3 regions of the Serratia rubidaea genome follow, and region 1 is predicted to be linked to each of the others. Evidence: riboswitches for the same ligand, from Rfam matches in the RefSeq annotation. Region 1 holds a riboswitch; each other region holds the start of a gene.
What was found. A riboswitch is a leader RNA that binds a small molecule or an ion and turns the genes downstream of it on or off. The one in region 1 is predicted to bind thiamine pyrophosphate.
Positions count from the first base shown of each region.

Region 2: it holds a riboswitch for thiamine pyrophosphate, as region 1 does, so the genes downstream of both, thiB (thiamine ABC transporter substrate binding subunit) here and thiC (phosphomethylpyrimidine synthase ThiC) in region 1, are expected to answer to the same signal.
Region 3: it holds a riboswitch for thiamine pyrophosphate, as region 1 does, so the genes downstream of both, thiM (hydroxyethylthiazole kinase) here and thiC (phosphomethylpyrimidine synthase ThiC) in region 1, are expected to answer to the same signal.

Region 1 covers NZ_CP065640.1:1,834,568-1,839,742, reverse strand. Annotated here, with positions in the region: gene nfi (deoxyribonuclease V) at 1-387, opposite strand, end outside; gene hemE (uroporphyrinogen decarboxylase) at 435-1,499, opposite strand; gene nudC (NAD(+) diphosphatase) at 1,582-2,349, opposite strand; gene I6G83_RS08420 (Rsd/AlgQ family anti-sigma factor) at 2,449-2,955, shown strand; TPP riboswitch at 2,995-3,118, shown strand; gene thiC (phosphomethylpyrimidine synthase ThiC) at 3,226-5,160, shown strand; gene thiE (thiamine phosphate synthase) at 5,153-5,175, shown strand, end outside.
Region 2 covers NZ_CP065640.1:2,262,534-2,267,708, reverse strand. Annotated here, with positions in the region: gene I6G83_RS10465 (MFS transporter) at 1-193, opposite strand, end outside; gene sgrT (glucose uptake inhibitor SgrT) at 415-591, opposite strand; gene sgrR (HTH-type transcriptional regulator SgrR) at 684-2,345, shown strand; TPP riboswitch at 2,383-2,481, shown strand; gene thiB (thiamine ABC transporter substrate binding subunit) at 2,536-3,522, shown strand; gene thiP (thiamine/thiamine pyrophosphate ABC transporter permease ThiP) at 3,498-5,105, shown strand; gene thiQ (thiamine ABC transporter ATP-binding protein ThiQ) at 5,092-5,175, shown strand, end outside.
Region 3 covers NZ_CP065640.1:161,595-166,769, reverse strand. Annotated here, with positions in the region: gene I6G83_RS00765 (GNAT family N-acetyltransferase) at 77-502, opposite strand; gene I6G83_RS00760 (hypothetical protein) at 681-905, opposite strand; gene I6G83_RS00750 (hypothetical protein) at 1,220-1,474, opposite strand; TPP riboswitch at 1,839-1,939, shown strand; gene thiM (hydroxyethylthiazole kinase) at 1,975-2,763, shown strand; gene thiD (bifunctional hydroxymethylpyrimidine kinase/phosphomethylpyrimidine kinase) at 2,766-3,566, shown strand; gene I6G83_RS00735 (inhibitor of vertebrate lysozyme family protein) at 3,637-4,095, shown strand; gene gutQ (arabinose-5-phosphate isomerase GutQ) at 4,135-5,106, opposite strand.

The DNA.
Region 1 (5,175 bases):
GCCGATGGTCGGCACGTCAACCAACAGGCCAAAGTGGCTGGCTACGCCGAGGCGGCGCGGATGCGAAATACCGTGGCCGTCGACAAAGATCAGATCGGGCTTCTGCCGCAGCTGTTCCCAGGCTGCCAGCAGCGCCGGGTATTCGCGAAACGAGAGAAAGCCGGGAATGTACGGCATGGTGGTGGCGATACGCGCCACCTGGTACTCCACCAGCGCCAGCGACGGGTAGCGCAAAATCGCGATAGCGGCGCGCGTTACTGCGCCTTCCTGTTCGAACCCCACGTCGCAGCCGGCGATAAAGGCCGGCGGGTCAACCGCCAGCCGATCCTGGCGAATCACCTCGGCGGCGCGCTGTAACTGCTCGGCGCGCAGCGTCTGGGTATCAATCATGGCAACAACTCCTTGTATGCGCTTTCGCTGAGGCGCGTTCGGGATCAGCGATGATATTTGGCCGACAGCGCGTGCACCGCCTCGACAAAGACGCCGGCGTTTTCCGGCGGCACGTCCAGATGAATGCCATGGCCCAGGTTAAACACATGCCCTTCGCCGTGGCCGAAGCCGGACAGAATGGTTTCCACCTCCTGCTCAATACGCTGCGGCGCGGCGTACAGCATTGACGGATCCATATTGCCCTGCAGCGCCACCCGGTCGCCGACCCGACGGCGCGCATCGGCGATATCGGTGGTCCAGTCCAGGCCCAGCGCATCGCAGCCGGTCGCCGCCATGGCTTCCAGCCACTGGCCGCCGCCCTTGGTGAACAGCGTCACCGGCACGCGGCGGCCGTCCTGTTCACGCTGCAGGCCGTCGACGATTTTATGCATATAGTTCAGTGAGAATTCGCGGTAATCACGGCCGGTCAGCACGCCGCCCCAGGTGTCGAACACCATGACCGACTGCGCGCCCGCGCGGATTTGCGCGTTCAGATACATAATCACGCTGTCCGCCAGCTTGTCCAGCAGCAGGTGCAGGGTCTGCGGCTCGGCGTACATCATCTTTTTCAGCTTGGTGAACGCCTTGCTGCTGCCGCCCTCAACCATATAGGTCGCCAGCGTCCACGGGCTGCCGGAGAAGCCGATCAGCGGCACCTGGCCTTTCAGCTCGCGGCGGATGGTGCGCACCGCATTCATCACGTAACCCAGCTCGACTTCCGGGTCGAACAGCGGCAGCTTTTCCACGTCGGCGCGGCAGGTAATCGGCGATGAGAAACGCGGCCCTTCGCCGGTTTCGAAATAGAGCCCCAGCCCCATGGCATCGGGAATGGTCAGAATGTCGGAAAACAGGATAGCGGCATCCAGCGCATAGCGGCGCAGCGGCTGCAGCGTGACCTCGCAGGCCAGTTCGGCGTTCTTGCACAGCGACATAAAATCGCCGGCCTGCGCCCGCGTGGCCTTATACTCCGGCAAATAACGACCGGCCTGGCGCATCATCCATACGGGGGTGACATCCACCGGCTGGCGCAGCAGCGCACGCAGGTAACGATCGTTCTTTAACTCAGTCATTATTGGCTCCCTTAATTCAGCTGGCGCTATTGTATACCCAAAAGAATGGGCGTTGTACCAAAGCGCCAACGCCGGCAGTCCATCATGCGTCCCGGCACAGCACCACGGTGTCTTCAATCAGGCGCCGCGCCACGGTGCCCGGCGGCGGCAACTGGGGCAGCCTATCGTAGCGATACCAGCCGGCATTCAGCAGCTCCTGCGGATCGTGACGCAGTTCACCGCGGTGATAATCCGCCATAAAGGCCATCATCAGCGACTGCGGGAACGGCCAGGGCTGGGAGGAGACATAACGCAGGTTTTTGATTTCAATATTACTCTCCTCCATCACCTCGCGCGCCACCGCCTGCTCCAACGTTTCCCCCACCTCGACGAAACCGGCCAGCACCGTATGGATACCGCCGCGGTGACGCACGTGCTGCGCCAGCAGAATTTCGTCATCGCGACGGATGGCGACGATCACGCAGGGGGCGATTTGCGGGTAATAGCGTTCACGGCAATGGTCGCACAGGCAGGCGTTCTCAGTTCGGCTCAGGTGCATCTTATGGCCGCAGTAGCCGCAAAACTGGTGCGAGCGATAAAACTCGGCCAGTTGCACGCCGCGCCCGGCCAGTTGAAACAGCGCGCGGTCCAGGTCCAGCAGCTGGCGCACCGAGCCCATCTCCTGCGGCATGGCGCGGCGCACCAGCCAAACCGGCGCCCCTTGCCACTCGCCAATTTGCCGCGCCGCTTCACCGCGCAGACCCCATTGTTCAGCAGCACCAAACGGCAGTTCACCGTTTGGTAACCAAAGTTTGTTTTCATGGCTGACGATCCACCAGCCCTTTTCGTTACCCGTTAATGCAAGTTCCATATCGTTGTTGCACAACCTCAGCTTCACTGGCAATCTAGAAATCGGTACCGTTACATTTCCATAACTTACCGTTACTTTTTCTTACTTACGGAGTCAACAATGCTCAACCACTTGGAAAGCCTGACTCAGCGCGTTGGTGGTAGTAATGAATTAGTTGATCAATGGCTTGAGGCGCGTAAGCAGTTGCTGGTTGCTTACTGCACGCTCGTCGGCATCAAGCCGAATAAAGAAAAGCATACGCCGCTTAATGCAAAAGCGCTGGAGAACTTTTGCCATAATCTGGTGGATTATCTCTCCGCAGGGCATTTTCATATCTATGACCGAGTCATCAAGCAGGTAGAGGGCGCCCGTAGTCCGAAAATGACCCTCGCCACGCAAATTTATCCCAAGCTGTGGATCAATACCGAACAGGTGATGGCGTTCCACGATCGCTATGCCGACACCGAGATCGATCAGGATCTCTGTCTGGCGTTTCATCAGGCGCTGTCAGACATCGGCGAAACCCTGGCCGCCCGCTTCGCGCTGGAAGATCGCCTGATCCAGCTGCTCACCGAAACCTGGCAGCCCGACCAACCGGAAGCGGAAAAAGGCAACCTGGTCCAATAGCTTTCCCTTGCAGCAAACAATAATGCCCTTCTATACTGGGGGCTCTTGTCGGAGTGCCTAGCGCCAGACTTGTTATCAAGTCGGCCAGGCTGAGACCGTTAATTCGGGATCCGCGGAACCTGATCGGGCTAATACCCGCGAAGGGAACAAGAGTAATCTATCGCCACCGGCAGAGCCATAACCCGCGTCTGCCGATCGGCCAGCATCGTTACTCCCTCCGAGCTCCAGACAAGCAATTTTCCCAACTCACCCGACTTGTAGGAATTTGCTATGTCTAATAACAACCAGCGTCCCCGTAAAGTACAGCGTGAAGCAGCGCAGCAGTTTATCGATAACCTTCAGGGCGTCGCCTTCCCCAGCTCCCGCCGCATCTATCTGCAAGGGTCGCGTCCCGACCTGCGGGTGCCGATGCGCGAGATCCAGCTCAGCCCGACCCTGATCGGCGGCAGCAAAGACGAACCGCAATACGAACCGAACGAAGCGGTGCCGGTCTACGACACCGCCGGCCCTTACGGCGACCCGGCATCTCAGTTGGACGTGCACCGCGGCCTGGACAAGCTACGCGCCGGCTGGATCGCGGAACGCGACGATACCGAAACGCTCGCCCACGTCAGCTCCGGCTTTACCCAGCAGCGCCTGGCGGATGAAGGCCTGGACCACCTGCGCTTCGAGCATCTGCCGCAGCCGCGCAAAGCGCAAGCGGGCAAATGCGTCACCCAGTTGCACTATGCGCGCGCCGGCATCGTCACGCCGGAGATGGAATTTATCGCCATCCGCGAAAATATGGGCCGTGAGCGCATCCGCAGCGAAGTACTGCGCCAGCAGCATCCCGGCCAGAGCTGGGGCGCCAACCTGCCGGAAAACATCACGCCGGAGTTTGTCCGTCAGGAAGTGGCCGCCGGCCGCGCCATTATCCCGGCCAACATCAACCACCCGGAATCCGAACCGATGATTATCGGCCGCAACTTCCTGGTGAAGGTCAACGCCAATATCGGCAACTCTGCGGTCACCTCCTCCATCGAGGAAGAGGTGGAAAAACTGGTGTGGTCCACCCGCTGGGGCGCGGATACCGTGATGGACCTCTCCACCGGCCGCTATATCCACGAAACCCGCGAATGGATCCTGCGCAACAGCCCGGTGCCGATCGGCACCGTCCCGATCTATCAGGCGCTGGAAAAAGTTAACGGCGTGGCGGAAAACCTCACCTGGGAGATGTTCCGCGACACGCTGCTGGAACAGGCGGAGCAAGGGGTCGACTACTTCACCATCCACGCCGGCGTACTGCTGCGCTACGTGCCGATGACCGCCAAACGTCTGACCGGCATCGTCTCGCGCGGCGGTTCAATCATGGCCAAATGGTGCCTGTCGCACCATCAGGAAAACTTCCTGTATGAACACTTCCGTGAAATCTGCGAAATCTGCGCCGCCTACGACGTATCGCTGTCGCTGGGTGACGGCCTGCGTCCCGGCTCGGTACAGGATGCCAACGATGAAGCGCAGTTCTCCGAGCTGCATACGCTGGGCGAGCTGACCAAAATCGCCTGGGAATACGACGTGCAGGTGATGATCGAAGGCCCGGGCCACGTGCCGATGCATATGATCCGCCGCAATATGACCGAAGAGCTGGAGCACTGCCACGAAGCGCCGTTCTATACGCTGGGGCCGTTGACCACCGATATCGCGCCGGGCTATGACCACTTCACCTCCGGCATCGGCGCCGCGATGATCGGCTGGTTCGGCTGCGCCATGCTGTGCTACGTCACGCCGAAAGAGCACCTGGGGCTGCCGAACAAAGAGGACGTCAAGCAGGGGCTGATCACCTATAAGATCGCCGCGCACGCCGCAGACCTGGCCAAAGGCCATCCAGGCGCGCAGATCCGCGATAACGCCATGTCCAAGGCGCGCTTTGAGTTCCGCTGGGAAGACCAGTTCAATCTGGCGCTGGATCCCGCCACCGCCCGCGCCTATCACGATGAGACGCTGCCGCAGGAGTCCGGCAAAATCGCCCACTTCTGCTCCATGTGCGGGCCGAAATTCTGTTCGATGAAAATTTCACAGGAAGTTCGCGACTACGCCGCCGCGCAGGAAGCCGCCAAGCCGATTGAGGTGCTGTCCGGTATGGAAAAAATGTCCGCCGAGTTCCGCTCACGCGGCAGCGAGCTCTATCACAGCGCCACCGCGCTGCAGGAGGACAACAATGGCTGAGATATCAGGCCCGTT
Region 2 (5,175 bases), 430 kb from region 1:
TCACCACGATGCCGGCTACCGCATTGACGGTATAAAACAGCCCGACCCACAGCGGCCGCACTTTGACTTCCGAGGTCAGGAACAGGCTGAGCGTCGGCGTCTGCAGCGCCCCGGCGATGCCGGCCAGAAAGGCGACGGCGAGGAACGCGGCGAAAACGGGGTTAAAGCGGCGTAGCGACCAACGGTTATTCATAGCGGCATCCCGGAACAAGGCGAAAACGGCGCAGTAAAAAAATCAGCGTAGAAGAAACCCACGAATAGTAAAATTACCGTCTGAGCACGGCAATCACCCGACGCAAATAAAAATGCCAGTGGGTCGCCCCACTGGCTGGTGAAAAGCACCATTACTCAGAAACACTTGGTTTCCCCGGGCTTTCAGACCGGGTCTGAAAACCCACGGATAGCAGGATAAGATCAGAGGCGCTTGCGATAGGCTTCGTCGCTCAGCGTCGGCATATCCCACTGGGTGACGTGGGACAACATCTCCAGCCTGACCTGCTCCGGCACCAGCCGGGTCAGCCAGTCGGCGTGCTGGCGGCGAACGGCGGCGAAATAGCGCTGATAAAACTGTTTCGACAACAAAACGTTCATAAGCTCGCCCTCCTCTCTTTCATCTGGGGAAATTATCGGCGTAATATAGGGAAAGATAAATTGTCGGTTTACTGCCGGAGAGTTCCCCTTTTATGTCTACGCCACGCCTGCAACAGCAGTTTATCCGCCTATGGCAGCGCTGCCAGGGCGAAACCCGCGATACCACGCTGCAAGAGCTGGCCGACGCGCTCAGCTGTTCGCGCCGCCACGTGCGCTCGCTGCTGGGGGCCATGCAGCAGCAGGGCTGGCTGACCTGGCAGGCAGAGGCCGGACGCGGCAAGCGTTCGCGGCTGGAGTTTCACTACACCGGACTGGCGCTGCAGCAGCAACGGGCGGAGACGCTGCTGGAACAGGACCGCATTGACCAGCTGGTGCAGCTGGTCGGCGATAAAAAAGTGGTGCGCCAGATGCTGCTGTCCCAGCTGGGGCGCAGCTTCCGTCAGGGAAAACACATTCTGCGCGTGCTCTACTACCGCCCGCTGTCCAACCTGCTGCCCGGCTCGGCGCTGCGCCGCTCGGAAACCCACCTGGCCCGACAAATTTACAGCGGCCTGACGCGGATAAATGAGGAAAACGGGGAACTGGAATCCGACCTTTCTCACCACTGGCAGGCGCTGACGCCGCTGCACTGGCGCTTTTATCTGCGCCCCGCCATCCACTTTCACCACGGGCGCGAGCTGGAGATGGAGGACGTCATCCAGAGTCTGACGCGCCTGACGTCGCAGCCGCTGTTTGCGCATATCGCGCGCGTCGACTCGCCGACGCCCCATGTCATTGACGTGCATCTGCACAGCCCCGACTACTGGCTACCGTGGCTGCTGGGCAGCGTGCCGGCCATGATTCTGCCGCAGGAGTGGCGTAGCCTGCCGGACTTTGCCCGGCATCCGATCGGCACCGGGCCGTACAGCGTGGTGCGCAACCAGCAGAGCCAGCTGAAGATCCAGGCGTTTGACGACTACTTCGGCTATCGCGCGCTGATCGACGAGGTCAATATCTGGGTACTGCCGGACATCACCGAAGAGCTGATGCACTCCGGCGTGCAGCTGCAGGCTGACGATACCGGTAAAAACGAGCTGGAAAGCCGGCTGGAGGAAGGCTGCTACTTTCTGCTGTTCGACCGCCGCTCACCCGTCGGCGACGATCCGGACATCCGCAGCTGGCTGTGCGAACTGCTCAACCCCATCGCCCTGCTGAACCATTCCGGGCCGGTCAGCCAGCGCTACTGGTCGCCGGCCTACGGCATTTTGCCGCGCTGGCACCACAACCGCGAGCTGAACCAACGGCCCAAGCCCGCCGCGCTGCAACAGCTGACGCTGACCTACTACGGCGAACACTCGGAGTTTCACGCCATCCGCGAAGCGCTGGAACCGCTGCTGGCGCAGCACGGCGTGGCCCTGACGGTCAATGTCGTCGATTACGACGTCTGGCACCGGGGAGAGGCGCAGAGCGATCTGTGGCTCGGCAGCGCCAATTTCACGCTGCCGCTGGAGTTCTCGCTGTTCGCCACCCTGTATGAGCTGCCGCTGCTGCAACACTGTATGAGTGAGGATCTGGCGCAGGACGCCGCGCTGTGGCGCGACAACCGCCTGCCGCTGGCGGAATTCTGCCGCCGTCTGGTCAGCCAGCATCAGCTGCATCCGCTGTTCCACCACTGGCTGCAGCTGCACGGCCAGCGCAGCATGCGCGGCGTGCGGATGAACACCCTGGGCTGGTTCGACTTCAAATCCGCCTGGTTCGCGCCGCCGGAGGCATAAGCATCTTTCGCCAGCGGCGCTAACTCTTTACAATAGCGCCGTCTCAACGGGGTGCGGAACACGGTTTTCGCTGAGAGCAGACCCGTCGAACCTGAACCGGCTAATACCGGCGGAGGGATTTGAGTGCAGCCCCCCGGCTCCCCTGGAGCCCCTCAGATGCCTTTGCTGCCCTAACTATCAGGAGTGCAAAGTGATCAAGAAATTCCTGCCTTGCCTGTTGCTGCTGGCCGCCGCGCCGGCGCTGGCGAAAGAAACGCTGACGGTTTACACCTATGACTCCTTCGCCGCCGACTGGGGCCCCGGCCCGGCGATCAAAAAGGCCTTTGAGGCCGACTGCGGCTGCGAGCTGAAGTTTGTGGCGCTGGAAGACGGCGTCTCGCTGCTCAACCGTCTGCGGATGGAAGGGAAAAACAGCAAGGCGGACGTGGTGCTGGGGCTGGATAACAACCTGCTGCAGGCGGCGCGCCAGACCAAACTGTTCGCCGCCAGCGCGGTGGATACCACCTCGCTGAGCGTGCCCGGCGGCTGGCAGGACAGCACCTTTATCCCTTACGACTACGGCTACTTCGCCTTCGTGTACAACAAAAACACGCTGAAAAACCCGCCGCAGAGCCTGAAGGAGCTGGTGGAAAGCGACCGGCCGTGGAAAGTGATTTACCAGGATCCGCGCACCAGCACCCCGGGCCTCGGCCTGCTGCTGTGGATGCAGAAAGTCTACGGCGACGCCGCGCCGCAGGCCTGGCAGAAGCTGGCGAAGAAGACCGTCACCGTCACCAAAGGCTGGAGCGAAGCCTACGGCCTGTTCCTGAAAGGGGAAGGCGATCTGGTGCTGAGCTACACCACCTCACCGGCCTACCATCTGATTGAAGAGAAAAAAGACGCCTACGCCGCCGCCAACTTCAGCGAAGGGCACTACCTGCAGGTGGAGGTCGCCGCCAAATTGCAGGCCAGCCGCCATCCGCAGCTGGCGGAGCGTTTTATGCAGTTTATGCTGACGCCGGCGTTCCAGAACGCCATCCCGACCGGCAACTGGATGTATCCGGTCATCAAGACCACCCTGCCGGCCGGCTTTGCGCAGCTGCCGGTGCCGCAGACCGCGCTGCAGTACGGTGCGGATGAAGTAGCGCAACAGCGAGGCAACTGGATCCGTTCATGGCAAAGCGCCGTCAGCCGTTAATCCCCCACTGGCTGTGGCCCGGCCTGTTGGCCGCCGGCCTGATTCTGCTGGTGGCCGCGCTGGCCTTCGGTTCGCTGCTGCGCCACGCGCCGCACAGCGACGCCCTGTCGCTGTGGCAGGACGACTACCTGTGGCACGTGGTGCGCTTCACCTTCTGGCAGGCGCTGCTGTCGGCGCTGATCTCGGTGCTGCCCGCCATCCTGCTGGCGCGGGCGCTGTACCGCCGGCGCTTTCCCGGCCGCGCGCTCCTGCTGCGGCTGTGCGCCATGACGCTGGTGCTGCCGGTGCTGGTGGCGGTGTTCGGCCTGCTCAGCGTCTACGGCCGGCAGGGCTGGCTGGCGGCGCTGTGCGCCTGGCTGGGAGTCGACTACCAGTTCTCACCTTACGGCCTGCAGGGGATCCTGCTGGCGCATATGTTCTTCAACCTGCCGCTGGCGACCCGCCTGCTGCTGCAGGCATTGGAAAACGTGCCGGTCGAGCAGCGCCAGCTTGCCGCACAGCTGGGCATGAATGGCTGGCAGCAGTTCCGCTTTGTCGAATGGCCGGCGCTGCGCCGCCAGATCCTGCCGAGCGGCGCGCTGATCTTTATGCTCTGCTTCGCCAGCTTCGCCACCGTACTCTCGCTGGGCGGCGGACCGCAGGCCACCACCATCGAGCTGGCCATCTATCAGGCGCTGAGCTATGACTACGATCTCAGCCACGCCGCGCTGCTGGCGCTGATCCAGCTGGTCTGCTGCCTGGGGCTGGTGATGCTCAGCCAGCGGCTCAGCCAGGCGCTGCCGGTGGGCGCGACGCAGGCGCTGCGCTGGCGCAACCCGGAGGACAGCCGCCGCCGCCGTCTGACCGACGCGCTGCTGATCGCCGCCGCCCTGCTGCTGCTGCTGCCGCCGCTGCTGGCGGTGGTGGTCGACGGCGCCAATCAGGCGCTCGCCAGCGTTCTGCAGCAGCCGGCGCTGTGGCAGGCGCTGTTCACCTCCTTACGTATCGCCGTCGGCGCCGGCCTGCTGTGCCTGCTGCTGACCATGATGCTGCTGTGGAGCAGCCGCGAGCTGAAGCTGCGCCAGCAGCCACGCCGCGGCCAGGCGCTGGAGCTGAGCGGCATGCTGATTCTGGCGATGCCCGGCATCGTGCTGGCCACCGGCTTCTTCCTGCTGCTCAATGACACCGTCGGGCTGCCGCAATCGCCCTATGCGCTGGTGATCCTGACCAATGCGCTGATGGCGGTGCCCTATGCGCTGAAAGTATTGGAGAACCCGATGCGCGACGTGGCGGAACGCTATAACCCGCTGTGCCTGTCGCTGGGCATGCAGGGTTGGCGGCGGCTGCGCTGGATCGAACTGCGCGCCCTGCGTCGTCCGCTGGCGCAGGCGCTGGCCTTCGCCTGCGTGCTGTCAATCGGCGATTTCGGCGTGGTGGCGCTGTTCGGCAACGAACAGTTCCGCACCCTGCCGTTCTATCTGTACCAGCAGATCGGCGCCTATCGCAGCAATGACGGCGCGGTTACCGCCCTGTTACTGTTATTGTTGTGCTTCCTGCTTTTCACCCTGATTGAACGCTTACCGGGCCGCGATGATAGAACTTGACCAACTGACCTACCTGTATGAACACCTGCCGATGCGCTTTGACCTGCGCATCCGTCCGGGCGAACGCGTG
Region 3 (5,175 bases), 1.7 Mb from region 1:
CATCATTGCTATCATAGTGAGTAACCACTGCGCGGAGAGGGTTCCCTCATGGCGAAGATTTTGCGGGCCGGGCCGACTAGCTGGCGGCGCTGTGCAGCAGATAATAGGCGTCGTCGCCTTCTCCTCCCTGGCTGACAATATGCCAGCCGTGCCGCCGGTAAAACAGCAGGGCAGGTTCGTTACGGATCAGGCATTTTAACGCGCCGATGCCGCGGAAGGTGGATTCCGCCTGTTTGAGCAGGGCGCTGCCGACGCCGCGCGTTTGCTGGGTCGGATCCACAAACAGGTTGTGGATGAAATCCTCCGCCCGGTGAATGGAAACAAAGCCCAGCGGTATACCGTGCTCTTCAGCCACCCAAATCTCTTCCCCCAGCGTGGCGCGATCAAAATCTTTCGGTTGGTAATGGCGGGTATCCCGCCAGTGAAAGGCGGTTTTACGTGCTGCCAAATATATGCGGCGCAGAAAGGGACGATCGGATTGTTGGTATGGCCGTATTTGCATCATGCTCCCTCGGTGGCGGACGCGCGGAAATCGAGCAGCGTCGACACCTGAGTATGTCGGAATATCATGCCGTTGGCGAGAGATAGAAAAAAGAGCAAATATAACTATTTGCTCTTAAAATAAGACGCGTTACCGGGCGGTGAGCATGGTGCTGCCGGCCCGGTTGATATTGGCGACGTTACTTGGTGTAACGACCTTCCCAGAAACCACGGACAAGGTTAAATACGCCGTCGGTGAAGATCTTGCCTACGCCTCTGGCCGCATTGGTGATGCTGCCGAGGATGGATTCGGCGCCCTGGGTGAGAGAACCAACAACACCACCCAGGAGACCGCCGAAGATACCGTCGAGACCGGCGATACCACCTGATACTTCATTGACTTCAACGTTAGATAATTCTCTCATGGTTTGTCCTTAAACATTAAATGAGGTAGATAAAAAGGGCTGGGATAATTACGGCTTGGTAATGGCAGACGCACATTCATTCAGCTCTACGGGCTTGCTGGAGGAGGTGACGTTGCCGAATTTGTCAACGCAACCTACGGTCCGGTAGCAAACCAACCCTGAGGATGATGGCGATACGTTATGGCTGACTTTACATCCCCAAGCGCCGCCAATAACGCTCATTGCTTTGCCTTGCGCTAATTTTTGCATAACTCTTAGTTATCCTTGTTGGTTATTACGGCGACTGAGCGCCATCCGCGTCAGGCTGTGAGTAATTAGCGGCGAGCGGCTGCGCTTGGCGCGTCCGGCGCAGGCTGAGTAGGACGGTTCGGACGGAAAGCGTTGACGAGTTTGTCCAGGAAGCCCATGCCCAGGCCAATGGTGGTGCCGATAGAGTTGGCGATATTGCCGACGATGTTGCCTGCGATACCGGTCAGGGTATCAACGCCGGCGTTGATGATATTGCCGATAATACCACCGAAAATGCCGCCGGAAACCGCTTCAACTTCAACGTTAGATAATTCTCTCATGATAAATTCCTTTTTTATTGAAAATAAAAGATTGTGTGTATAAATACAACGGTGACACCTTGGCGAGAACAGCCAAGGTGTTATTTAATATTACCCTCTTTTTTAATCTTATAAATACTGTTTACAGCGTTTTGTTGGTTTTAAGGAAAATTCTTGTCAGCTGAAAATAAGCCCTCCGACTTTATCCTAAATTCATCACAATTATATTTATTTAAGTGATGTTAAAAATATTATTATCGAGATTATTGCAAGATTACCCGGCGCAGAGCGTTCTGCCAGCGTCATCGACATGCCGTTGAAAGATTTGAATCCCGAGTGGGGCGGAGTATGATGTGGGCGCAGTCGCTATCCCTGTGGGATGTGCTGCGGAGACTCGGGGTGCCCTTCACGACGCGTGAAGGCTGAGAAATACCCGTATTACCTGATCTGGATAATACCAGCGTAGGGAAGTCTTGGCGTCCTGACCGGCGCCCGCCTTCTTAACGCCGGTTGGGAGAACTATGATCGCTCGACCTGATGAATTGCCCGGCGCAACGGCCGCGGCCAGCTTACAGCTGCTCAAACAACATTCCCCGCTGATTCACTGCCTGACCAACGACGTGGTGCAAACGCTGACGGCCAACGTCTTGCTGGCGCTGGGCGCGTCGCCGGCGATGGTGGTTGAACCGTCCGAAGCGGCGCAGTTCAGCCGTCTGGCCGATGGCGTGTTGATCAATATCGGCACCCTGACCGCCGCCCGCGCGGAGTCAATGCTGGCGGCGGTGGAAGCCGCTAATCAGGCCGCGACGCCCTGGGTACTGGACCCGGTGGCGGTCGGCGGGCTGACCTTTCGCACCGAGTTTGCCCACCGGCTGCTGGCGCTGCGGCCGGCGGCGATCCGCGGCAACGCGTCGGAAATCATGGCGCTGAGCGGGCTGCAGGCTTCGGGGCGCGGCGTCGACAGCACGGCGGACTCCCTGGTCGCGCTGCCGGCGGCGCAGCAGCTGGCGCAGCGCAGCGGCGCGGTTGTGGCGGTTACCGGCGCGACCGACTATATCACCGACGGCCGGCGCAGTTGGGCGGTCAGCGGCGGCGATCCGCTGATGACGCGGGTGGTGGGCACCGGCTGCGCATTATCGGCAGTGGTGACGGCATTTTGCAGCCTGCCGGGCGAGCGGCTGGATCACGTCGCCGCCGCCTGCCGGGTAATGGCGCACTGCGGCGCGGTGGCCAGCAGGCAGGCCGGCGGACCGGGCAGTTTTACTCCTGCGTTTCTCGACGCGCTGTACCACTGGCAGGGGGAAGCGTGATGATGAAGCGTATTAACGCATTGACCATTGCCGGCACCGACCCGAGCGGCGGCGCCGGCATTCAGGCGGATCTGAAAGCGTTCTCGGCGCTCGGCGCCTACGGCACCAGCGTGATCACCGCGCTGGTGGCGCAGAACACGCGCGGCGTGCAGTCGGTGTATCAGATTGAGCCGGCGTTTGTTGCCGCGCAGCTGGATTCCGTGTTGAGCGACGTGCGCATCGACAGCGTGAAAATCGGCATGCTGGCCAATGCTGACATTGTACAGGCGGTCGCCGAGCGCTTGCGGCATTATCAGCCGCCGTTTGTGGTGCTGGATACGGTGATGCTGGCGAAAAGCGGCGATCCGCTGCTGGCGCCGGAGGCGGTGGCGTCGATCCGGCGTGAGCTGCTGCCGCAGGTGTCGCTGATCACGCCCAACCTGCCGGAGGCGGCGGCGCTGCTGGATTGCCCGCCGGCGGACAATGAGCAGCAGATGCGCGAACAGGGAAGGGCGCTGCTGGCGATGGGCTGCCAGGCGGTGCTGATGAAGGGCGGCCATCTCAGTGAAGACGAAAGCCCGGACTGGCTGTTCAGCCGCGGTGCGGAGCAGCGTTTCAGCGCGCCGCGCATTGCCACGCGCCATACGCACGGCACCGGCTGCACCCTGTCTGCGGCGCTGGCCGCCCTGCGTCCACGTTATGACGACTGGCCGCAGACGGTGGCGGCGGCGAAGGATTATCTGCAGCGCGCGCTGCAGCAGGCGGACAGCCTGGAGGTCGGCCAGGGCATCGGCCCGGTGCACCATTTTCATGCCTGGTGGTGAGCCAACTTTTTCGCGTTGCTGTGGTCTGAAGAGATCCACGCCTTTATTGATTCTCGAAGGGAGAATGACCATGACAGGAATGCATAAACTTCGTTATACGCTGTTGGGCGCACTGCTGGCCGTCAGCGCCGGCAGCTTTGCCCAGCAGGTGGTGACCACGGCGGATCTGGTTCAGCAGCCGGGTTACCAGAGCAGCTGGCAGCAAATGGTAAAAGGGCAGGCGCGGCTGCCGGGCTGGGCGCGTAAAGGCAGCGGCACTTCGACGCCGGCGGAAACGGTCAGCTGGCAGGGGCAGCAGTATCAGGTGGGCAATATCTGCAAGCCTCATGACTGCGGCAATAACTTTTTGATCGTCGCCTTCAAGGCGGACAAGTCGCAGGCCTGGGGCGTGCGGGTTGAAGTGGAAGATCGGCCGGAAGCGGTGGCGCACCCGAAAAAGTACGCCAAATACCAGTGGCTCGGCAAGCCGGACAGCAATATGCAGGCGCTGCTGCGCCAGCAGTTTGAAAACAGCCCGGACTGGCAGTAAGCGTAATTTGCAGGGACGGGCGCGCCCGTCCCCTGATGGTCAGCCGATGCCGGCCTGATGCAGGTCGTGCAGGTTCAGCGCGCCGACCAGCTCCCCCTCGACATTCACCACCGGCGCGGCGCTGATATGCTGTTCGTGCAGCGCTTCCAGCGCTTCTCCCGCGCGCCACTGTTCCGGCAGGCGATAGCCGGGACGGGTAATCGCCGGGCTTAGCGGATCCTCCAGCTTGTTCCCCTGTACCAGCCAGCGGCGCAGATCGCCGTCGGTGAAGACGCCCACCACCTTCTGCTGTTCGTCGCACACCGCCACCAGTCCCAGCCCGGTGCGGCTCAGTTCCAGCATTGCCGCCATCACGTCGGCGCTTTCCCGTACCTTCGGCAGCCGGTCGCCGGTGCGCATCAGATGGTGTACGCGGTTGAGCAGGCGCGCGCCGAGGCTGCCGCCCGGGTGTGAGCGGGCGAAGTCTTCGGCGTTGAAGCCGCGCTGGCGCATCAGCGCCATCGCCAATGCGTCGCCGATCATCAGGGTGTTGACCGCGCTGGAGGTCGGCGCCAGCCCCATCGGGCAGGCTTCACGTTCGACGCTGATATCCAGCACGCAGGCGGCGGCCTGCGCCAGCGGCGAGGCCTTGCCGCCGGTAATGGCGATCACCGGGATCCGGCTTTCGGCCAGCAGCGGCAGGATCAGATCCAGCTCTTTGGCGCGGCCGGAGTAGGAAATAAAGATCATCACGTCGTTCGGGCCGATCATGCCGAGATCGCCGTGCAGCGCTTCCGCCGGATGCAGAAAGAAGGCGGGCGTCCCGGTGCTGGCCAGCGAGGCGGCGATTTTCTTGCCGATATGGCCGGATTTGCCGATGCCGGAAATCACCGCCTTGCCGCGGCAGTTCAGCAGCAGTTCGCAGGCGCGGACAAAGTTGTCGTCCAGCCGGGCCAGCAGGCGCTTCGCTTCGGCCAGTTCAATCTCCAGCGTTTCACGGGCGAAGGTGAGCAGGGTGCTCGCGTTATCCATCAGTTTCTCCTGCTGAATGAATCAAGGCGGAAATATAGTGTGGTTTGCCGGAGGAAACACGCGATACGC